DNA from 3 places in the Gottfriedia sp. NPDC057948 genome. Region 3 is predicted to be linked to each of the others. Evidence: riboswitches for the same ligand, from Rfam matches in the RefSeq annotation. Region 3 holds a riboswitch; each other region holds the start of a gene.
The links. A riboswitch is a leader RNA that binds a small molecule or an ion and turns the genes downstream of it on or off. The one in region 3 is predicted to bind cobalamin.
Positions count from the first base shown of each region.

Region 1: linked by a shared signal. The riboswitch ahead of ACFVRR_RS10150 (ABC transporter substrate-binding protein) and the one ahead of ACFVRR_RS13615 ((2Fe-2S) ferredoxin domain-containing protein) in region 3 are both predicted to bind cobalamin.
Region 2: linked by a shared signal. The riboswitch ahead of metE (5-methyltetrahydropteroyltriglutamate--homocysteine S-methyltransferase) and the one ahead of ACFVRR_RS13615 ((2Fe-2S) ferredoxin domain-containing protein) in region 3 are both predicted to bind cobalamin.

Region 1 covers NZ_JBHVPN010000004.1:312,452-320,659, reverse strand. Annotated here, with positions in the region: gene ACFVRR_RS10175 (phosphotransferase) at 1-423, opposite strand, end outside; gene ACFVRR_RS10170 (hypothetical protein) at 529-675, opposite strand; gene ACFVRR_RS10165 (cob(I)yrinic acid a,c-diamide adenosyltransferase) at 963-1,532, opposite strand; gene ACFVRR_RS10160 (ABC transporter ATP-binding protein) at 1,562-2,347, opposite strand; gene ACFVRR_RS10155 (FecCD family ABC transporter permease) at 2,344-3,396, opposite strand; gene ACFVRR_RS10150 (ABC transporter substrate-binding protein) at 3,362-4,321, opposite strand; cobalamin riboswitch at 4,445-4,617, opposite strand; gene ACFVRR_RS10145 (ATP-binding protein) at 4,762-6,546, opposite strand; gene ACFVRR_RS10140 (response regulator transcription factor) at 6,546-7,265, opposite strand; gene ccsB (c-type cytochrome biogenesis protein CcsB) at 7,501-8,208, opposite strand, start outside.
Region 2 covers NZ_JBHVPN010000001.1:789,865-798,072, forward strand. Annotated here, with positions in the region: gene ACFVRR_RS03675 (GntP family permease) at 1-216, shown strand, start outside; gene ACFVRR_RS03680 (TrmB family transcriptional regulator) at 778-1,560, opposite strand; gene ACFVRR_RS03685 (TSUP family transporter) at 1,671-2,432, shown strand; gene brnQ (branched-chain amino acid transport system II carrier protein) at 3,099-4,454, shown strand; gene ACFVRR_RS03695 (amino acid permease) at 4,584-5,972, shown strand; cobalamin riboswitch at 6,241-6,439, shown strand; gene metE (5-methyltetrahydropteroyltriglutamate--homocysteine S-methyltransferase) at 6,587-8,208, shown strand, end outside.
Region 3 covers NZ_JBHVPN010000008.1:1,978-10,185, forward strand. Annotated here, with positions in the region: gene ACFVRR_RS13610 (DUF2187 family protein) at 611-805, shown strand; cobalamin riboswitch at 1,390-1,576, shown strand; cobalamin riboswitch at 1,754-1,936, shown strand; gene ACFVRR_RS13615 ((2Fe-2S) ferredoxin domain-containing protein) at 2,063-2,446, shown strand; gene cobJ (precorrin-3B C(17)-methyltransferase) at 2,500-4,125, shown strand; gene ACFVRR_RS13625 (sirohydrochlorin chelatase) at 4,188-5,099, shown strand; gene cobK (precorrin-6A reductase) at 5,096-5,893, shown strand; gene ACFVRR_RS13635 (precorrin-8X methylmutase) at 5,910-6,557, shown strand; gene ACFVRR_RS13640 (cobalt-precorrin-5B (C(1))-methyltransferase) at 6,561-7,664, shown strand; gene cbiE (precorrin-6y C5,15-methyltransferase (decarboxylating) subunit CbiE) at 7,651-8,208, shown strand, end outside.

The DNA of each region.
Region 1 (8,208 bases), on a different contig from region 3:
ATTTAATTCATCGAAATTTATTGAATGTAAATTTTTCAAGAAATTCGCGATTGGTTCAATCATTAAAATTCTCTCAGTCCTATTTAAATTAGTTGGAGGCTTTCCAGCAATAAAATTATATCCTAAAAATGGCCAAGGAAATAATTCAGATGGTTTTCCATCGAGTATTGGTACTGTAGTCTTCAATTCAAAATGATTAAATATAATTGGGAGTAATTTTCTTTCAACGTTTAAAATTGCTACAGCTATTTCTCTTCGCGGAAATCTTAGTAAAATTTCATCATTTAAACAAAAAACAGTATTATCAAATCCTTCGCCAATTTTTTTTATTACGTTTATTTTTATTTTAGGAAATTGTATCTTTACTATTTCTTTCGCTAATTCCTCTTCCATTACAATTGCTGGATCCCATATATTAGTCATTTTTTTCTCCTTAAATCAAAAATAGAACCTCACATATAAATGTACTTTACCAAATTTATTAGTAAATTACATTTAAAATAGAAGTTCTAAAAACAAATACTATTATTAAGGATTTGAAACTATTTTTAATTCATGAAAATTTTTATCTAATATAATATCCTTTAATTTTTCTCGATTTCCTCCGATAAATAAAAGGCCAATCGTTAAAACAAACACCACAATCAACAAACATCTCCTAAGAAAATCAAACATTATTTACCTCCCACCTGAAAATGTAAAAAGTGTTTAATCTGCCCAATAACTCGTGGACTATCAACTGGTAATTCAAAAAAAATTGGACTAAGCTACTTACTCATTTCAAACCTTTAACTCTTATGTATATTACTTAAGATGTACTTGAGCAAATCGAAAATGTAAACGACAAGAAGTACTTTTACTAATCATACACTCAATCATTCTATGATGGAAAAATCTTATTTATACAAAAAAAATAGCGATTGATTAGAAAAATTTAACTATTCAATCGCTATTTTTCTTATTTATTTTTTATCAGTTCGAAATACAATTGCTCCTCGCTCGTATTCTACATCCTTAATATTTAAACGTGTGTTGATTAACCTTGCAAGTGCAAAGAAATAATCAGATAATCGATTCAAATATAAAAATACTGGAAGATGAATATTTTCTTGCTTCATTAATGTTACGACCGTTCTTTCGGCACGTCTCGTTACCGCTCTTGCTTGATGAATGATTGCAGCAGGCTTTGACCCACCTGGTAAAATAAAACGTTGTAATGGGGGAGTTGCTTCCATATATTCATCGATTAATGTTTCAAGCTCTTCAACCATTTTCTCTGTCGTTTTAAAAGGGATGCTATCCTTTACTACTGCCAAATCTCCACCACAGTCAAATAGTTCATGTTGGATCTTTTGAAGTGAATTGTAAATATCTCTCGTATCTTGATGATCTAAATATGTCATTGCGTAACCAACGATTGTATTTACTTCGTCAATTGTCCCGTAAGACTCTACCCTTAAATCATCTTTGTCAACTCGTTTACCTACTAAGCTAGTCTGACCTTTATCCCCAGTTTTTGTATAAATTTTCATGAAAAATCTCTCCTTTTTTCAATTTTAATTTACAATACATTACTTTTATAAATAATGACTTTTTTATTTGTTTCGGGATTATCTAAAATTTGAAAAGATGTGTCATATAAACCTTTTAATAAATCTTCACTTAAAACTAAGTCTGTTTTTCCTTCGATATAAATTTTTCCGTCCTTTAATCCTATTAATCGATCACAGTAAAGACTTGCTAAATTCAAGTCATGAAAAACAGTTACGATCGTTTTATTCTCATGTTTTTGTAATTCCTTTAAAACATCTAAAATTTTAATTGTATGCATTAAATCTAAATGGTTACTTGGTTCGTCTAAAAAAATATATGGTGTTTCCTGAGCAAAGCATTGAGCAAGAAATACTCTTTGACGCTCACCACCACTAATTTCATTTATGAGGCTTTTTTCCATCTTCTTAGTACCAGTCATCATCATTGCATTATTGACTGCAGTTTCATCGATTGTGGACCAGCTAGGAAAAAAGGAAGACGAATGAGCAAGACGTCCAAGTTTAACTGTTTCTTTTACCTCATAAGAATATGTATAGGAATTTTGTTGTGATAAAACAGCAATCTTTTTTGCTATTTGTTTATTAGACATACTAGATACAAATTCTCCATCTAACATGACATTTCCTTTAGACGGTTTAAAAAGTCCACTAAGAATATTTAAAAACGTTGACTTTCCACTCCCATTTGGACCAATAATTCCTAGCCATTCTCCTTGATTAATAGAATAAGACAGTTCATCCAAATCAGTATGAATTCCATCATATGAATATGAGATATCTTGACATTTAATCATACTTTTCCCCTATTTCTTTTCAAAGATAGTAAAATTAATGCAAATATTGGAGCACCAATTAATGAAGTAATTACCCCGATTGGTAACTCTCTTGGGGCTAATACAACTCTTGATAATATGTCCGACCCGATTAAAAATATTGCGCCATTGATCATTGATAATGGAAGTAATTTTTTATGTAATGGCCCTACCAAAGTTCTAGTAAAATGCGGAACAACTAATCCCACAAATCCAATTGTTCCAGAAACAGCTACTGCTGCACCAGACAAAATACTACCAGTTAACAAAATTAAATAAGTGGATTTTTTTACATCAATTCCGATATGTTTTGCATTTGTGCTACCAAATGTCATCGCATCTAGCTGCCTATTTTGACTAAATAAAATTAAGAATGAAATGATTAAAAACGGTAATAAACTAAGAGAGTACTGAATGCCCCTCCCACCGATATTACCCATTAACCAGCCAATTACTGTACGTAATTCATTATTTGAAAACGTTATAAATAATGATAATAATGCAGAACAAAACGAACTTATTATAATGCCACCTAGTATGATTGTCTCTACATTAAGAGATGGATCTAGTTTTCGAACAAATAGTAATAATAAGATGAGTGTTCCAAATCCAAATAATATACTAACAACTGGCAAAGTAAAATAAGTTACAAAAGGTAAGCTTATTTGAAAAAATAAAACAACCACCGCTCCTACAGAGGCACCTGAAGAGACACCTAATGTAAAAGGATCAGCTAATGGATTTTTAAGTATTCCTTGAAATGCAACACCTGCCAACGAAAGGCTAGCACCGACTAATCCAGCTAACATTACCCTTGGCACTCGTATATTCATGACAATTGTTTGAATATCAGCTGGAACATAATCAGTTTTAAATAGAGCATCTGAAAAGCTAGAAATAATAGAAGAAAAGGGAATCGATGTAGACCCAATCGAAACCCCTAAAATAAATAAAAAAATTAATAAGATAATTGGAATTAAAAAGATTAAATATGTATTATTTATAAAGCTCTGGGTAAACCGCCTTTGCAATTGCTTCGACTCCCTCTGCAAGTCTTGGACCAGGTCTAGATGTTGTATCTGAATTAACATCATATACACGGTGATTTTTAATTGCGTTTACTGTTTGCCAGTTTTTTCTAGCCATTACAGTTTTTTCTAAATTTGGAACATAATATCCATAAGTAGTTAAAATCACATCAGGATTCGCTTTAATAGCTGATTCCTCACTATACTTAACCCAACCTTTTTCACTTTCAGCAACGTTTTTAGCATGAACAATCGAAAGCATTTCATCTAAGAACGTACCTTTACCTGCTGTATATATTTCTGGTGGTCCTGATATTTCAAGCCAAACCTTTGGATTTGTATTTGCTTTAGCTGTTTTTTTGCTAATTTCATCTAATTTTGTTTTCATACCAGTTACTACTTTTTTCGATTGCTCAGTTTTTCCCGTTATTTCTCCAACTTGTTGAATTGTATCATACACGTCTTTAATAGTTGCAGCATTTTTTACAACAAAAACATTGATCCCCGCTTGTTTGATCTGTTCTAAACCGTCAGCAGAAATTCCTAAACTTGATTCATGCGCTAAAACTAAATCTGGCTTTAATGAAATAATTTTTTCAACATTATAAGTCATATCGGCATTATTTCCGCCAACTTTATCAATTGATTTTACTTCTTTTGGATAATTGTCAAAATCCGTTACCCCTACTACATCCTTGCCATCACCAATAGAAAACAAGATTTCAGTATTACTTGGAATAAGTGATACGATTCTTTTAGGTGCCTCTTTAAAGCTAACTTCTTTGTTCGTTGCATCTTTTACAGTCATTGGAAAAGTTGCTTGTTCACTCTTACTTACATTCGATTTTTTTTGTGTCGTATCATTATTACAACCAAATAATCCTAAACACAATAACATAATGATAAAACTTGATAAAAACTTCTTCATTTAAATCCTCCTAATATTTTGGAAAGCATAAAAAAAACCCATTCATTTTGAACGGGGCTGAAACAACATATAAATACAAGAATTCTTGCAACTGCTGCTTCAAATTCTTACTCCCCGAAGAATTGAACAAGGATGAATTTAGCAGGTCTACTGACTTTGTTTCAACCTACTCCGACCTTCCCATTCTTAAAGAACAGTGGCTATTCGTTTCGTCCACATTACAGTTGCGGGGACAGTTCTGGATTATACCAGATTCCCTTTTAAGCAATACTTGCACTAAACTCATCAATATTTCATTAATTCAATCGTAAGATAAATTTGGTAAGAATTCAATTATTTTCTTTATATGTTTATTATTTTACTTATTTTTTTGTTTTTTGCGTGTTTAGCAGTGATATCTTCTGTAAACTTAAAAGTAATATGTTTTATATGAAACAAGATTACTCTACATCTTTTTCGTTCATTCGTAAATTATGCGGTATTTTAACTTTAAATGTCGTTCCCTGTCCTACTTCACTATAGACCTGAATCGATCCACCATGTGCTGTTACAATATTTTTAACGATTGATAAACCTAAACCCGTGCCACTTCTACCTCTTGTACGAGCTTTATCCGCTTTATAAAAACGTTCAAATACAAAAGGTAAATCTTCTTTTGAAATCCCTGCACCTGAATCAATAAAATTAAATGTAGTTGATCTTTCATTTTGATTTACTGAAACAATTATTCTTCCATTTTCATTTGTATGTCTTATTGCATTATCAATTAAATTTGTAAAAACCTGTTCCATCCGATCCTCATCTATGTAGATATTTAAATGCGGAATGTTGTCGATTTCTCCAAATAGTTTAATATTTTTTTCCTTTGATAAACCTTTAAACTTGCGTAAAATCCGATCTACAAATTGTACTAGAGGAACGAAGTCTCTATTTAGTTCAGTAAATCCGTTCTCCATTCTTGCTAAATCTAACAAATCATTTACTAATCGACCCATTCTAAGTGACTCATCATAGATGATTTGTGACAATTCTTGCATCTCTTCCTTGGATTCTGCTACACCATCAACAATCGCTTCGCTATAACCTTGTAATAAGGAAATAGGCGTTCGAAGTTCATGAGAAACATGCGCTATAAAATCTTTTCTCATCTTTTCTAAACGTCTTTGTTCTGTAACATCCCGAATCACCGCTACAACGCCTCTTATATTTGTTTGATTATAAAGAGGCGACATTAAAACTTGCCAATTGCCTTGATCGAAATTTAGTTCTATAAATTGCTTTTTCTCACTTTCGACAACTAATACAAATAAATCTAATAGTTCCTTCGTTAAAACAAGTGAAGAAGGTTCTTCAAATTGATCATCATTAAGCATTTTCAAAAAACGTTCAGCTGGTGGATTCGATGTCACGATTTGACCTTCTTTATCAATCGAAATTACACCATCTACCATACTTGTAATAATATTAGAAACTTTCTCCTTCTCTTGTTTTAATGCATTCATATTAAAATTTAATTGTTTACTCATCTTGTTAAATGAATACGCAAGTTCTCCAATTTCATCACTTGAATGGATTGGTACTTTCACATTAAAATTCCCTGAAGTCATACTACTTACAACTTCTTTCATCTTTCTAAGAGGAGCTGTAATTTTAGAAGAAAGAAAAAATGAGAAAAATGTTGTTAATACGATCCCAATCGATGCCGCGAGCAAGACAAAATTAGTCGTTTGGTGAATCATCACTTTTACAGGTTGTAATGTTTGGTATATAAATACAGCTCCATTTTTTGAGTTTGTATGTAATGGAGCACCTACAACTAATTTTTCTCTCTCACTATTTTCACCATAAACAAGTCTTTTACTGACCTCTTTATGATCAGTTAACGTTTTATTTAAGATTTCATCATTTTTAATTTCTTTAAATGGTAGCTCCTGTATTCCATATGTATTATTTGAATACCATGGCTCTTGACCGTCAATAGAAATGATTACTCTTGAATATCTACTAACAATATTATTTGATAAATACTCAATATCGGAGAGTGGTTGACCATTTTCTATTAACTGTGCAATTTTTGTGGCATCATCCTTCATATTTTGTACTTGAAGGTCAATATAAAATTTTTCAAAAAATCCTATTAAGACAAAGGTCAAGAATGATAATACAAGAGAGACTAGTAAGATAATTGTCAGCCAAAGCTTTCCAACTAAACTTCTTACGATCATTACTCCTGACCTACTTCAAATTTATAACCGACACCCCAAACAGTGACGATCATTTTCGCAGCATCCTCAGAGCTTTTACTCAGTTTTTCTCGGAGACGTTTAACATGTGTGTCTACTGTACGTAAATCTCCGAAAAAATCATATTGCCAAACTGATTTTAATAATGTTTCACGATCAAATACTTTGTCAGGTGCCTTAGCTAAAAACAACAGTAGTTCGTATTCTTTTGGCGTTAAACTGATCTCTTCCCCTTCAACAATTACTTTATGCGCGTCATTATCAATCGTTAGATGCGGAAACACAACGATATCCTTCGCTGAAGAATTGTCTGAAGTAAATACTGGTACAGGGGAAGAACGTCTTAATAGAGCTTTAACTCGAAGAACGACTTCACGCGGACTAAATGGTTTTACGATATAATCATCTGTCCCTACTTCAAAACCTTGAACACGGTTTGTTTCTTCCCCTTTTGCCGTTAACATGATCACAGGAGTTGTTTTTGTTTTTCGTAATTCCCTACAAACTTCAATTCCATCAATTTTAGGCATCATCAAATCTAATACGATTAAGGAATATTCATTCTTCAATGCTAAATTTAAAGCATCCTCGCCGTTTTCAGCCTCATCAATACTATAACCATCACGTTCCAAATACATTTTTAATAATCGTCTAATACGATCTTCATCATCTGCTATTAATATTTTTATATTTTGATCCATAATTTCGACCCCCTCTTCATAATTCTACATAATAAAAATTGTATATTCTAGTATAATTTGTGAACATTTTTACATAATTCTTAGAAATTATTATTTCCATAAAATAGTGAAAAAAAACTAGGAAGTATGTGTACCATTTCTAGTGAACCAAATTTTAATTCATGTAGATCGAAAATATAAATTAGAAAAAAAGCCCTATAAAGGAAAGTTTATCCTTTACAGGGCTTTTTATTAATTACGCATAAGAGTGTAAGCCTGCAATGATTAAGTTAACAGCAATTAAGTTAAACATAATAATCGCAAATCCTAGTACGGCTAACCAAGCAGACTTTTCACCTTGCCAATTTCGTTTGAAACGCAGATGTAAGAATACTGCATAGAATAACCATGTTATTAATGCCCAATCTTCTTTTGGGTCCCAGCTCCAAAACTTTGTCCAAGCAATTTGAGCCCAAATCATAGCAAAGATTAGTCCGCCAAGTGTAAATACCGGAAAGCCAATTGCTACAGCACGGTATCCGATTTCATCTAATAATTCACTATCTACTTTTTGTACAAAAGGCTGTAAAAATGCACCAATTCGTTTTCTTAAAATTAAACGGATGATTGCATATAAAGCTGCTCCGGCAAAAACTGACCAAATTACAGTGTTCAATTTTTTAGCATTAACCATAGCTGGCATTTCAGCAAGGGCTTCAAATCGATCTTTTGTAGTCAATTCACCTTTATGTGGACCAACAAGTGATGGAAGATTATAGACCATTTCTTCTTGTACTTTATCTTTATTAATCCAATTATATTTTGCTTCGTATCCAGATGCAGTAAATGCTGTTGAAATAACAACGAAACCAACAACAGTTACTAAGAAATATAAAACTGCTTCTAGCCAAAATGTTTTCTTTGTTGATACTTTTTGATCAATATTTTTAATTAAATAAATTAG
Region 2 (8,208 bases), on a different contig from region 3:
ATGCTAGGTCATTCTGACGTTAACTTAGCTTTAGTCGTTCTAGCAACTGGAGCAGGTAGTTTAATTGCTTCACATGTAAATGACGCAGGTTTTTGGATGTTTAAAGAGTATTTTGGGTTAAGCATAAAAGAGACTTTCTTAACTTGGACATTACTAGAAACAATAATTTCCGTTTGTGGATTGATTTTTATTCTTTTATTAAGTTTATTCGTATAATGGAAAAAACTAGCAGGATGTTTTACTTTTCTCCTACTATAGGTTAATTATTTATTAGGGCAGTATCCTCATTATAATACTTAGAAACTTTTACGTATTATAGTAGTGGTATACTGCTCTTTATTTTATTATCGTTCAGTCTTTAAGAACTAATCGACATTCAATGAAGAACGTGACAAGTTCAACGTGGTAATCGATTAGGTAATGATACCCTTTATTTATTGAAAGATGTAGTTCTGTAAGAATATAGGTTTGAGGCTTAGTGCATAATATTATTTTGGTTAAACAGACCTAAATTTAAAGATATATGGTAATTTTTTTTACTTTTGTTAATAATTTTGGACTGGAAAAAATGCAGGTCAAATGACATAAATAATCTTCAACCAATTATTACTCAAAAAAGCATAAAGGGATTGTCAGTATTAAAAATTATAAGATAAAATTCAAACCTTGAAAAAAGTTATTACCAAAATGTGTTTAACAGACAATAGACTGGAAACAAAGCATAAGTTCATCAAGACCTTATGCTTTATTTTATTTGTTCCTTAAATTTGCTTAATATTATTCAGTGAAAAAGGCTCTTCGCTCAGAAGTAATCCATTGCTCTAAATGGTCTTGACTACGTCGGACAAGTCTATTTACTAATACATCGTGCCATATATAATCCTCTAATAAATAAATATGAACTGGATCATTTGTATAAAAAGCAACACTGCGCTCTTCAATTGATGGTCCATAAATCATCTCTTTAGAATCAATCGACAAAATAAACCAATGATCTGTAGACTTGGTCTCAGTAAATGGTGTAATACGATGACTTTCTAGATTCCCTATTGGATTTTCGACGTGTAGCGTAATTCCTTGTATGGTAGCTTTTTCAGTCGCATGAACCAGATCTTTTTTCAAAACCTCATACATTTCGTCCCACATTGAAATCACAATCCGTTTTTCTGCTTTTTTTATCAGCGTCTCACAATAGTTAATAATCGTTTTATAGTCTTTTAATGTAATTACACGGTTGTCCTCTTTTTCACCAAATGATTCTAGGTCGTTTAAAGAGTCACTTATTACAGAATAAGTTGATTGCCACTCTGATTGGGCCTTCTGTAAAAAGATCTCAACCGGCAGAGGTGAATATCGTGTCGTGTCATTTATTTCCTCTTTCAAGACAATTCCTCTTTCAACAAGATTACCTAACACATCATAAATACGCGCTCTTGGTATACCTGAGTCCTTGCTAACTTGGTAGGCTGTTACAGGACCTTGTTTAACGAGTGATACATAAGATTTAGCTTCATATTCGTTAAAACCTAATTTTTTGAACTGTTGCACTAGATCTTCCATTTTTTCGCACTCCTATTTTTTGTTTATGTAATAAATTTACAATAACTATTTACAGATAGCAATTTGTTAGTTACTATTTCAGTAGTGACTATTTTGAAAGGTTGATAGAAATGCATCTAGACTCATCTTTATTAATTATTTTAATTTGTTTTGGATTTTTAGCTTCATTTATTGATTCTGTTGTTGGGGGTGGTGGGTTGATTACACTACCTGCACTATTATTCACTGGACTTAACCCTGCCGCGGCAGTAGCTACCAATAAATTAGCAGCGACAATTGGCTCTCTAACAAGTACATTAATGTTTTATCGTTCTGGTAAAATCGAATTAAAATCAGTGCTTAAATTTTTTCCACTCTCATTTGTTGGCTCATTATTAGGTGCATACACTGTACATTTGTTAAACCCTGAACTGCTTAAGCCATTGATGTTAATTATGCTCGGAGCAGTAGCAATTTTTACTATTTTCAAGAAAGATTGGGGAAGCATTTCAACACAAAAAAACTTACCCAATTATCAATTCATTATTTTTTTAGTTACGATATTTGCGATTGGCTTTTATGATGGGTTCATTGGACCTGGAACAGGATCCTTTTTAATTTTTGCTTTTTTAATGATTGGGTTTGATTTTTTAAAGTCTGCAGGCAATGCAAAATTTTTAAACTTTAGTAGTAATATTGCTGGATTGTTAATGTTTATGTTTTTAGGACAAGTAAACTACACTTATGGAATCATAATGGGAATTGCACAAATTGCAGGCGCGATATGTGGCTCGAAATTTGCGATAAAAAAAGGAAGTGGATATGTACGTGCTCTTTTTATTGCAGTAACCTGTTTACTATTAGTGAAGAATATTTATGATTATATTCAATAACTTTTAAAATACTGATCTTCCTACAAGCTCACAATATGAAAGTGTACCTTAAAATAACCATTGATTGATCAAAAAATAGGAAAATAGAACTAGATTTTAAAAAAGCATTCCTGTTTAACGAATGGGGTATCTGTAGAGGGTTGAATTATAAAATGGACAGACGTAATTTAAGTGAATCTTGTTATATATTATTATTCATTTTTGCTTTTCTAATAATGATTTTAAATGTTAATATGTTTGAGCGGGTTTATAAGATCAACAAACTTTAGTAATTGGTTATTCTTGAGAAGTTAAAAATATTTAAGAGCTAAGTTTGAAAAAAGTTTGAAATGATTCTTATAATACATAGATTCGATCTTAATTGACAAGGTTGTATTTCAACAGCAAAAAAGCACCCAAGTTTATCAACTGAGGTGCTTTTTTTTATTACTTTTAGATCACTTAAATCCAAATTCTTTACTCTAGAAGCAACAAATCTAAAGAGAATCAATTGAATTGGGTTATATAGTTTTGAAAAATTTGTGACAAAATATAATCACGCGAAGAAACAAGATCTTATTATATATAATTTTATTGAATTTGATGAAAATGTGAGGTAAGATTGTTTGGTCTGAAAATTAGTCCAATTTGGAACTTTATACAAATTATTAATCGGAGTTGTTGTTTATGTCACCAAGAGTACCTAATACTTTTATAATCATTCTAGGTTTTATGTTATTTGCACTGTTTTTTGGAGCAGGAAATCTGATTTTTCCACCTATACTTGGACAGTTAGCTGGAAAAAACTTATGGATCGCCAATGCAGGCTTTTTAGTTACTGGAGTTGGATTACCATTGTTAGGTGTTACAGCTTTTGTTTTTTCAGGTGAAAAAAATTTGCAATCTTTAGCTAGACGTGTACATCCGTGGTTTGGTATTGTATTTACTACGGTTCTTTATCTAGCAATTGGTCCATTTTTTGCTATCCCTAGATCAGGGAATGTATCGTTTGAAATTGGCGTTAAACCTTTTTTATCAAATGATGCAAGTCCTGGTGCATTAATCATATTTACAATCTTATTTTTCACAGTTACATGCTTGTTATCACTTAATCCTACAAAGATTATTGATGTAGTAGGAAAATTTCTAACTCCTATTAAATTAACGTTTATCGGATTGCTTGTTGTTATCGCTATTGTTCATCCAATTGGGAAATTTCAAGAGCCATTTAAAGGGTACACAACAAATGTGTTTTTTAAAGGTTTCCAAGAAGGCTATTTAACAATGGATGCTCTTGTAGCTTTTGTTTTTGGAATTATTATTGTAAACGCAATTAAAGGAAAAGGAGTTACGAATAAAAAACAGCTTATGATCATTTGTGGAAAGTCAACAGCAATAGCTGCTTCACTTTTAGCAATAATCTATTCAGCTCTTTCTTATATGGGAGCTTCTAGTGTTGAGAAACTTGGTCGATTAGATAATGGAGCTGAAGTTTTAGCGAAAGTTTCAGACTATTATTTTGGTTCTTATGGGGCAATATTATTAGGTTTAATGATTACAGTGGCATGTTTGACTACGAGTGTAGGTCTAATCACTGCTTGTTCTACTTTTTTTCATGAATTGTTTCCAGCCATTTCTTACAAAAAAATTGCGATCATTATGACTGTATTTAGTACACTTATAGCTAATATAGGGTTAACTCAGTTAATTAAAGTTTCAATTCCTGTATTAATGACACTATACCCTATCGCTATATCTTTAATTTTCTTAACATTCTTACACTATACATTTAAAGGTAGGTCAGAAGTGTATCAAGGTAGTTTGATCTTAACTTTTATTGTCAGCCTTTTTGATGGGTTAAACTCAGCTGGAATACAAATTGAAGTAATTCATCATTTCTTCACTAAGTACCTCCCGTTGTATAGTTTAGGTTTAGGTTGGATATTTCCAGCTATTATTGGTGGTTTTATTGGTTATTTTATTAGTATTTTACGAAAGAAAAATAAGGAAAATATTCCAAGTTCAATTCGAAAGATCAGTTAATGATAGGAAAATAAAGAAGCTTTATAACTGTAAATATTCTAAAGTAAGTTAGTAATGGTTTTAGGGGAGAAGTTTTTAAGGTTGATTCAAAAAGTGACAATTGTTTCATCAGGAAGGGGAGGAAATAGAATGGCACAAAAGGAATTGAAAAAAGGATTGAAAGCGCGCCATATTCAGATGATTGCTTTAGGCGGTACAATCGGTGTAGGTTTATTTATGGGTTCAACGAGTACCATTCATTGGACAGGCCCATCAGTAATGCTTGCTTATGCAATTTCGGGGATATTTATCTTCTTCATTATGCGTGCAATGGGGGAAATGTTATACCTAGAGCCAAGTACTGGTTCATTTGCGACATTTGGCCATAAATATATACACCCTTTAGCAGGGTATATGACTGCTTGGAGTAACTGGTTCCAGTGGGTTATTGTTGGAATGTCAGAAATTATAGCAGTTGGGGCATATATGAAGTACTGGTTTCCAGACTTACCTGCTTGGATACCAGGAATTATTGCAATTGTGATTCTTGGTGCAGCAAATTTAATTTCGGTTAAATCATTTGGTGAATTTGAATTTTGGTTTGCAATGATTAAAGTCGTTACGATTTTATTGATGATTGTTGCAGGATTTGGTCTTATTTTCTTTGGTCTTGGAAACGGTGGAAATGCGATTGGTATATCTAACCTTTGGAAAAATGGCGGCTTCTTTACAGGTGGTTGGTCAGGTTTCTTCTTTGCACTTTCACTAGTTGTTGGAGCTTATCAAGGCGTTGAATTAATCGGTATTACAGCTGGAGAAGCAGAAAATCCGAAAAAAACATTAAAAGATGCGATTCAAAGTCTTATTTGGCGTATTTTAATTTTCTATATTGGTGCTATTTTTGTAATTGTAACAGTTTTCCCTTGGGATCAACTAAATTCGATTGGTAGCCCGTTTGTTGTAACTTTTGCAAAATTTGGTATTACAGCTGCAGCTGGAATTATTAACTTTGTCGTAATCACTGCTGCATTGTCTGGTTGTAACAGTGGTATTTATAGTGCAGGTCGCATGCTTTATACATTAGGTATAAATGGACAAGCACCAAAATATTTTACAAAAGTCTCAAATAACGGAGTGCCTTTATTCGGTACGTTCGGTGTACTAATTGGTTTAGTAATTGGTGTTATTTTAAATTTTATTGCACCAAAAAACTTATTCGTGTATGTATACAGTGCAAGTGTACTTCCTGGGATGATCCCGTGGTTTGTCATCTTAATTAGTCATATTCGTTTCAGAAAAGTAAAAGGAGATGAAATTAAAAATCATCCTTTTAAAATGCCTTTTGCACCATTTACTAACTACTTAACATTAGCCTATTTAGTTATGGTATTGATCGGTATGTGGTTTAATGATGACACACGTATCTCACTTATTGTAGGGATTATTTTCTTGGCAATCCTTGTCGTTTGTTTCTATGCTTTTGGTATCGGAAAACGTGTACCATTAGATGCTCAATCAGATGAAGAAATAGCTAATTAATACATTACTTAGTTTGATGGTAAGATGTTTCTTTGAACATAGCTATTCAATAAAAAAATAAATTTTATAAACAATCAATGCGTTCGTATGATAAGATCAAACAGTAATGAAACTGGATGAGATTAATATACGAACGCATTTTTTAATTTCTTGAATTACTAAATCAACAGCATTTATTTAATCCAAAATAAAAATTTTTTTTAAATAGTTCGGAAAATAAAAAATAAATATTTTGACTATTTTTGCATTTTATGACAAAATGATGAAAACTAAATAGTAGGGAATAGGTGTAAATGAAGTTCAAAGTTTGAAATCATTTACTTAAAAGGGAAGTTTGGTTTAATTCCAACACGGTCCCGCCACTGTAATAGAGGAGTAAATATGAAGATGCCACTTATTAAAATAGGGAAGGCTTTTATTTACAAAGATTCTTAAGTCAGGAGACCTGCCTATTCTAACGACGCTGTTTGACCTACGAGAGATAGGGAGGTGCCTTATGGAAAGAAAGCTTAAGTTAACGTATTCTAATTATTTATGTTTTCCAACTTAAAGGCATTTTTGTCTCTTATGAGATAAAAATGCTTTTTTATTTTAGTTAAAAGGAGAGGGTAAAAGTGGTACACATAAGTAATCTAGGATATCCGAGAATTGGTGAAAATCGTGAATGGAAAAAAACGTTAGAAAGCTTTTGGCAAAAGAAAATGAATCAAGAAGAATTTGAGAAGGAAATGAAATCACTAAGATTAAGCTCAATAAAAAAACAGTACGATTTAGGTGTGGAGCTAGTCCCTGTAAATGATTTTACGTTTTATGATCATGTACTAGATTTTGCCACTATGTTTGGCTGGATTCCTAGTCGATTTGGTGAAATTAATGATAGACCAAGTCTAGATACGTATTTTGCATTAGCAAGAGGAAGTAAAAACATTGTAGCTTGTGAAATGACGAAATGGTTTAATACAAACTATCACTATATCGTTCCTGAATATCAAAAAGAAAAGCAATCTAAATTACTATTCAATAAGCCTTTAGAAGCATACAAAGAGGCATTCATTGAGCTTGGTATAAAAACGAAACCTGTCATTCTAGGAATCTATTCATTTGTACAGTTAGCAAAAGGTTACCAGGAAGAAGAAAAACGAAACATAATAAATAATCTAGTAAGCCTTTATATACAAATGCTTAAAGAGCTAGAAAGTGAAGGTGTTGAGTGGGTACAAATTGATGAACCATGTTTTGTGTTAGAAGAATCAAGCGAAGATATTCGTTTTATGAAAGAAGTATATGATCAAATCGCAAAAGCTGTACCTACATTATCAATCATGCTTCAAACTTACTTTGAAGCAGTTGAACAATATAAAGAACTAATTTCATTCCCAGTAGAAGGCATTGGTCTTGATTTTGTTCACGGTAAAGATGGAAATTTAGAGTCGATCCTGAAGTACGGATTTCCAAATGACAAGGTATTAGGCGTAGGAATACTTAATGGGCGTAATATTTGGAGAAATGATTTAAATGATTCCATTGATTTTTTAAATTCTCTTAAAAAAGAAATAAGTCCAAAAGATTGGTGGATTCAACCGTCTTGTAGTTTGCTTCACGTACCAGTTACAAAAATTGAAGAGAAATTATTAAATGAAACATTGTTCGAGGCATTATCGTTTGCCGATGAAAAATTAGAAGAGCTAGTTATACTAAAAAGTTTATTTATAAACAAAGCGAGAATGTTTGAAAATGAAGTTAAATATGCAAGTAATTGTTTAGTAAATTTAAAACAGCTTAGCAAAAAAAATCATTCAACTAGTAATGAATTGGAATCCATTAATGAAGAAGATTTTAGAAGACCAGTACCATTCCATTTAAGATATCCATTACAAAATAAAGTAATGAATTTACCGATTTTACCAACGACTACAATTGGAAGTTTCCCTCAAACGAAGGAAATTAAACAAATAAGACAGCAATGGCGCAAAGGAAGAATTGATGATTCAGAATATATGAATCAAATTAAATTGAAAATTAAAGAATGGGTTGAACTTCAAGAAAATATTGATATGGATGTATTGGTACATGGTGAGTATGAGCGTACGGATATGGTTGAATATTTTGGTGAGAAACTAGAGGGATTTGCATTTACGAAAAAAGCATGGGTTCAATCTTATGGATCACGCTGTGTTAAACCGCCAATTATTTTTAGTAAAGTTGAATTTACAAAGCCCATTACTGTAAATGAAAC
Region 3 (8,208 bases):
TAGAAGAATATTGTATTTTTATCGATAGTGAATCTAGTAAAAATCCAAATGAAATTATTCAGAGATATGCAAAGGTTCTAATGAAGATTCATTCGTTACTTTCTGATCATAACATTAAATGAAGATGCAGATGCCAAAGTGAATTATTTGTTTTGTTATTATCCTAGATGGTGTAGAATTTCCCTAACAGTATTTTTAAAAAAATTTCTAGTAATAGAATATTAATTTTCGGATGAACTGCTGGTTAAAAATGAAAAGACAATACTACACTCCTAAAATTTCAGTATTCAAAATAAATACTTTATTTATATCTAAAATTTTGGTAATATAATAAAAAAGTAGTTTGAAAGAAAAAGTAATTAAAATCATTACTTCTTAATCTTTCATCATTGTATGAAACGGATAAAAAAATGTCCACTAGGTTATTTGTATAAGTTAGAATTAGAAAAAGAATTTAGTCGTATTACTCATAAAGGATCTAGCTAACTTGGTACGAATTAATGTTCATCTACATATTGATGAAGACGTTTTCAATTGTGAATAAGAAAAATCAAAATATAACAATGAAGTAAAACTAAGAAAAATAAAGATGATGATTGGGGAGAAGAAGATGAAATTCAAGGCAAAAAAGATAGCTGAAATAGGGGAACATGTCTTATTTAAGAATGAAATTAAAGGGATTGTTGAAAAGGTCAATGAAAATACAGTTATTGTAAATATAATCGATAATAAAACGGAATTGGTGTTTGAAGGAAACAGAACAGTTGTATCACATAAAAATTACAAAGTGATTGATGGTATCTGAAGGGAAAGAAAAGTCAGTTATTCTTGAGTTATTAAAATATTTTTAACGAATATTCTAAATATTGAAAATGTAAGCGTTTTCTGTTATACTAAATAGTAGGTTGGATGGCATGTGTGGCTATCATCGTATTTGGCGTAGGTGGGGCCAGTACTCGGGACAGATCCGATAGGATTTGTGATGTGAAAATGTATTGGGTTGATAAGATGTAATAGAGTAACAATGAAATAGTCGCTCATGGAACGGCTGTTTTAGTCGAAAAAATATAATAAAAAAACCTTGTAATTTCAAGGTTTTTTTTATTTCCTTTTTTATAGAATTAAAAATAAATAAAAGTGCGGACAATTTCACGGACAAGTTTACAAGAAAACCACACGAAGAGTTCACTTTTTACTTGTCCTTAATAACAAAAAGTTTTAAAAAAAGAAATGTCGATATTTAATTTCTGCTATTTCTATATTACATTCAATTACTTAACCAAGATGAAGTTATTGGAGGGTAGCGTTTTCCTTAAAGTAGTTTAAAAACTCTTGAAATATTAAATCTGATAGACTAGAATAATATTATCTAATAAATTAAATACTAATTTGTTAACAATTAGTTAAGATGCCTTAGGGCTTAATAGGGAATCTGGAGCATTACCAGAACTGTCCCCGCAACTGTAAGTGTGGACGAAATAGACAAACCACTGAAACGTTTATATGGACGTTACGGGAAGGGTCTAAAGTAGGAAGATACACAAGTCAGGAGACCTGTCTTAGCTTTTAAAGTTTCGATTTCTTCGGGTGTTGAGAAGATGAAACGTTTGGACAAAAAGGATTATTTTTTAACTTTCTTTGTGCTGGCGTTTTATCCGTTCAACTTTTGTTGAACGGATTTTTTCGTTTTAATGATTCTAAATCATTTTTTATGCCTATATTATGCCTCTAGAAGAAACAAGTCTTTTTAAAAATTGAATAGATTAGGATTGGTGCACTATGAAAATTAGTGCTTAAAAGGGAAGTACGGTTTAAATCCGTCACGGTACCCGCCACTGTAAGGGGAGTTCATTGCAGATGTCACTGAAGGAATTTGGGAAGACGCAATAGAATGATGAACCTAAGTCAGGAGACCTGCCTTTACCTAATAGCTTCAATCAACCTACGGGAACATAGGTAGAAGTGCTGAACTTACATCGCTATTTTTTTGTGTGTATTTATTCTGCACCCCTATGTCCATAGGGGTGCTTTTTTTATGAAAAAACGAAAGGGAGTATGTTACATGACTACTTGGAATTTACAAGGGACGAAACATCATGTCCTCATTTGTAACGGCAGCAGCTGTATGAGAAAGGGTGGGGAGGAAGCGACACAAGCAATACGGAATGAAATCACCAATTTAAGCTTAGATTCAATCATACATACTACAAGAACGAGATGCAACGGGAGATGTAAGGATGCACCTGTTGCCATCGTCTATCCTTCAGGGACTTGGTATAAAAACGTAACCCCAGAAGTGGGAACTACGATTGTAAAGCGTCATCTGGCTGAAGGTCATTGCCTTCAGGAGCATTCGATCTATCAATATTCCGAAGCTGGATTCATACATCCAGAAGGGTCGGAATGCATCGAAGGAATACAAAAAGCGGTTAAAGAAAAGATTTAACAGCGGATAGTAGCTGGATTCTAGTTTGAAATTGTGGAAGGTGGCGTAATAGTGTGAAAGGTAAATTATTGGTTATTGGTTTTGGCCCAGGTGATGAAAAACATATTACCGGACGGGCAAAGGAAGCCATCCAAGAAAGTGATATCATTATCGGCTACAAAACCTACGTGGATTTAATCAAGGGATTAATAGCTGGAAAGCAAATCATCAGCACAGGAATGACAGAAGAAGTGAGCCGTGCGCAGGAGGCTGTGAAACAAGCTGAGCTCGGTTACACGGTAGCTGTCATTTCGAGCGGTGATGCCGGTGTATATGGAATGGCAGGACTTGTTTACGAAGTGCTAATTGAAAAAGGCTGGAAAAAAGACTCAGGGGTAAAAGTGGAGGTGGTCCCTGGCATTTCTGCCATCAACTCCTGTGCTGCTTTATTAGGCGCGCCGGTCATGCATGATGCCTGTACGATTAGCTTAAGTGACCATTTAACACCTTGGAGCTTGATCGAGCAACGAATCGAAGCGGCCGCTCAAGCTGATTTTGTGATTGCCCTATACAATCCAAAAAGCGGGAGAAGAACACGGCAGATCATGGAAGCACAAAAAATTCTATTAAAATATCGCTCGCCAGACACCCCTGTAGGATTGGTAAAGAGCGCCTTCCGTGATAGTCAAAAGATCGTCTTAACCAATTTACAAGAGATGTTAGATCATGAAATTGGCATGTTAACCACCGTTTTAATTGGCAACTCATCAACATTTTTCTACGATGAATTGATGATCACCCCGCGCGGTTATCAGCGGAAGTATACATTAAATCAGGCAATTCAACCTTTGAAACCGCATCAGCGTCTGCAAAAGGAAGCCGAACCATGGGCACTGGAGCAAATGGAAGATGGTATGCCGGTAAACAAGAAACTAGTCACCCCAACCTCTGTGAAAGAGTCGCCAAGAGAGTTGGCTGAGGAAGCCTTGCAAATGATCCTAGGTGAGACCTATGGACAAACCCAAGGTTTAATTGTGAAGCAAGACTTTCAATCTATTTTTGAGGTAGCGGTCAGCCCTGGTGTCGCCAATAAAAAATTTACCGCGCATCAGATGGTCATTCTTTCCGAAATTATCGGAGAAGAAGGAGTCATGGAATACACACAAGACCATTTTATGAAGCTGCAAATTTTAACCTCTAAGCCTGATGAGATTATTGAAAAACTAACTGCAGCCAACTTTTTAATTGCTCCTGTTGGCGACGTATTAACCGTAAAAGCCTGTGATTTTTGTGACGGAGAAAAGAAGGATTCTATCCCTTATGCCGATGAGCTACAAGTAAGGCTTGGCGGCATGGAACTCCCAAAAGAACTGAAACTTGGTGTGAATGGCTGCGGCATGGCATGTTATGGAGCCGTAAAAGAAGATATTGGCATTGTCTACCGTAAAGGAGCGTTTGATTTGTTTTTAGGAGCCAAGACAGCTGGAAGAACCGCCCATAATGGCCAAATCGTAGCTGAAGGAATCGCACCGGAAAAAATTGTCGGGGTCATAGAGGGAATTGTTCAAGAGTACCAACAAAAAGCGTATCCAAATGAACGTTTCTATAAATTTTTTAAACGGGTCAAAGAAGTTCAAGGTTTTGTGTACCAGGATATCACACCAAATCTTAAAATCGAAGCAGCTGTTTGCGGGGAATAAAGGAGAGAAGTCTAGCGATAATTGGCAGGTAAGGCATTTACAAACAAAGGGGAGGAAATATTTTGAGAGCAATTTTATTTGTGGGGCATGGAAGTAGAGATCAAGAAGGAAATCAGCAGGTTCGAGAGTTCATCCGTGAGATGAGAAAGACTTGGGAAGATTCTTTCCTGCTCGAGACGTGTTTTTTAGAATTTGAACAACCAACAGTGAATCAAGGCATCGATCTATGTGTGGAGAAAGGGGCCGACCATGTTGTCTTGATTCCGATCATGCTCTTACAGGCAGGACACTCCAAAATTCATATTCCAGCAGCTATTGATGAGGCAAAGAATAAATATCCGTTTGTTCAATTTACTTATGGCCGACCAATTGGTGTTCATGAGGAAACATTTGAAATTCTAAAAACTAGATTAATGGAAATTGGCGAGAATGTAGAAACCATCGAAGACGATACGGCTGTCCTTTTGTTAGGACGTGGCGGAAGCGACCCTGATGCGAATAGTGATTTATATAAAATTGCTAGATTACTATGGGAAAAAACAAACTATAAAATCGTCGAACCTGCTTTTATGGGGGTGACCAATCCTTTAGTTAACGAAGGGATTGAGCGCTGTATTAAGCTTGGAGCAAAAAAAGTAGTAATCCTGCCTTACTTTCTATTCACTGGCATCCTGATTAAACGGTTAGAAGATATGATGGTACCTATTCAAAATCAATATTCCGCGGTTGAAATTAAGTTGGCTGACTATTTTGGTTATCATCCAAAATTACAGACAATTTTAATCGATCGGGTGGAAGAAGCCCTTCGTGATGAAGTGAAGATGAACTGTGATACCTGCCAATACCGTCTTAATGTGATGGAACATATCGATCACCACCACCATCATGACCACGATCATCATCACGGCCATAACCATGAACATCATGACCATGATCACAAACATGCGGTGCAAAAGGCTGGAGATAGAGGATGATTTTCGTATTAGCTGGTACAAGTGATGCAAGAGCCCTTACTTTAGAAATAAAAAAGGAAGGCTTCGATCTTCTGGCCTCAGTAGTCACAGAAAATGCAGCGGTTGAATTAAGGGAGTCAGGTATATGTGTACAAGTAGGCAGATTAACGGATGAGGACATGGTGGAGTTGATTCACACAAAAGGTATTCTAGCGGTTGTCGATGCCAGTCATCCGTTTGCGGAAGAAGCTTCGAAAAACGCTATCAAGGCGTCCGAAAAAGCGGGAATCCACTATATTCGATATGAACGGGAGTCACAAAATTTCCAATATGACAAAATGAAAGTCGTCGAAAGCTACGAGGAAGCTGCGGAGCTTGCAATGGCCAATAAAGGCGTGGTGATGCTGACAACAGGCAGCAAGACGCTTAAAATTTTCACAGAAAAACTATTAGGTAACCCGGACATTCGCTTGATCGCCAGGATGCTGCCTCGTATGGATAATATGGAAAAATGTGAGCAACTTGGGCTGCCACAGAAAAATATTATTGCGATCCAGGGCCCATTTTCAAAAGAGTTCGACAAAGCCCTATATAAGCAATATGGCGTCACCTTAATGGTGACTAAAGAGAGTGGGAAAGTCGGATCGGTCGATGAAAAGGTGGAAGCAGCCAAGGAACTGGGGATTGAGGTTATCCTTATTGGCCGCCCAAAACTGAATTATGGTACCGTCTATGCTAATTTTATCGATGTCATCACAGAATTACATAAAAAGATTGGTTCCACACCAATTGTCACAACAGAACAATCATTTTAATACAGGAGTGAGATAAATGGATTTTCGTACTGAATTTAAACCGTTAACCGTCCAACCGGAACAGATTGAAGGTAGAAGTTTTGAAATGATTAATGAAGAAATTGGGGAGCACCCTTTTACTGAGGATCAGTATCCAGTTGTCCAGCGTATCATCCATGCATCCGCTGATTTTGAACTTGGGCAAAGCGTCCTCTTCCATCCTGACGCAATTCAGTCCGGTATTCGGGCGATTCGGAGCGGGAAAATGGTAGTTGCAGATGTTCAAATGATTCAAAGTGGGGCAAATAAAGCACGAATTCAAAAATTCGGAGGAGAAATTAAAGTCTATATTTCCGACCCAGATGTCATCCAGGAAGCCAAACGGCTGAATACAACAAGGGCGATTATTTCGATGCGGAAGGCGATTAAAGAAGCAGATGGCGGTATTTTTGCCATTGGGAATGCCCCAACCGCCTTACTCGAACTTATCCGCCTGATTAAAGAAGGAGAAGTAAAACCTGGTCTTGTCATTGGATTGCCTGTTGGGTTTGTTTCTGCGGCTGAGTCAAAAGAAGAACTAGCTAAGCTCGATATCCCATTCATCACCAATATTGGCCGGAAAGGTGGCAGTACAGTGACCGTTGCTGCATTAAATGCCATTTCCATTATGGCTGAACGGGGATAACCCATGCAGGAAGTACCAAAAGGAAAGCTGCGGGAAGGATATACGACTGGGGCTTGTGCAACAGCAACCACCAAAGCAGCGTTGACAGCATTAATTACCGGTGAACCGCAAACAGAATCAACGATATACTTGCCCGTTAAGCGGTTTGCAACCTTCCATGTAGAAAGCTGTGAAGTAACGGAACAAATGGCTACCGCCAGTACGATAAAAGACGCGGGGGATGACCCAGATGCCACCCATGGGGCCTTGATTGTTTCCACTGTGTCATGGCTCGATGAACCAGGCATTGTGCTTGATGGTGGAATTGGAGTTGGCCGCGTTACAAAGGACGGCTTGCCCGTTCCTGTCGGCGAGGCCGCGATTAACCCCGTTCCTCGCAGGATGATCCACGAGACAGCCGAAGGGGTATTAAAAGAATTCGGGATTACAAGAGGAATTAAAATTGTCATTTCCGTACCAGCTGGTGAAGAAATCGCTAAAAAAACACTCAATGGACGCTTAGGAATCATTGGCGGGATTTCTATTCTCGGAACCCGTGGGATTGTCGTTCCTTTTTCCACAGCCGCTTATAAAGCCAGTATCATCCAGGCTATTAGTGTTGCCCGGGCAAGTGGCTGCGAGCACGTTGTCATTACAACAGGCGGACGGAGCGAGAAAAATGCCATGAAGCAATTCCCCGAGCTGCCTGAAGAAGCTTTTATCGAAATGGGTGACTTTGTCGGGTTTACCCTTAAACAATGCAAAAAGCAAGAGGTAAAGAGAGTTTCGATGGTCGGCATGATGGGGAAATTCTCAAAAGTGGCTATGGGGATCATGATGGTCCACTCAAAAAGTGCCCCGATAGATTTTGATTTTTTAGCTGAGGTGGCAAGCCGTACTGGTGCTGATACTACCCTGGTCGAGGAAATTCGAACTGCCAATACAGCATCACTGGTTGGTGATTTGATGACAGCACAGGGCCACTTATCCTTTTTCGAAATGCTTAGCGACTATTGCTGCGACGCTGCGTTAAAGGAAGTCGATGGTGGGATCGACATAGATACGACACTATATACCATGAAGGGTCAATTGTTAGGAAAGGCGGTGCGTAAGAGTGGCATCAATTAAAATGATCGGCATTGGGGACGAAGGGAAAGTCAGCCTACTCCCGATGTACGAAAAGTGGATTAATGAAAGTGACCTATTAATAGGAGGAAAAAGACAGCTTGCTTTTTTTTCTGAATTCGCCGGCGAAAAAATGCCGATTGAAGGCGGGCTTTATTCTCTAGTGGAACGGTTGCAGACGGAGACTAGAAACGTAGTGATTCTAGCTTCAGGAGACCCGATGTTCTATGGAATTGGAAGCTATTTATCTTCTAAAATCGATTTGGATATTTATCCATATATAAGTTCAATCCAGCTTGCTTTTGCCAGAATGAAAGAAAGATGGCAGGATGCTTATTTTACTAGTGTTCACGGCAGGAGTATAAAAGGGTTGGCACAGCGAGTGGATGGAAAAAAAACAGTCGCAATCTTAACCGACACAGAAAATTCCCCAAATAAAATCGCTCAGTATTTGCTTTCCTTTGGCATGACTGAATATGAGGCGTTTGTGGGCGAGAACCTTGGCAGTGACAAGGAACGATGCCGCTGGTTTACCCTTTCTGAAATG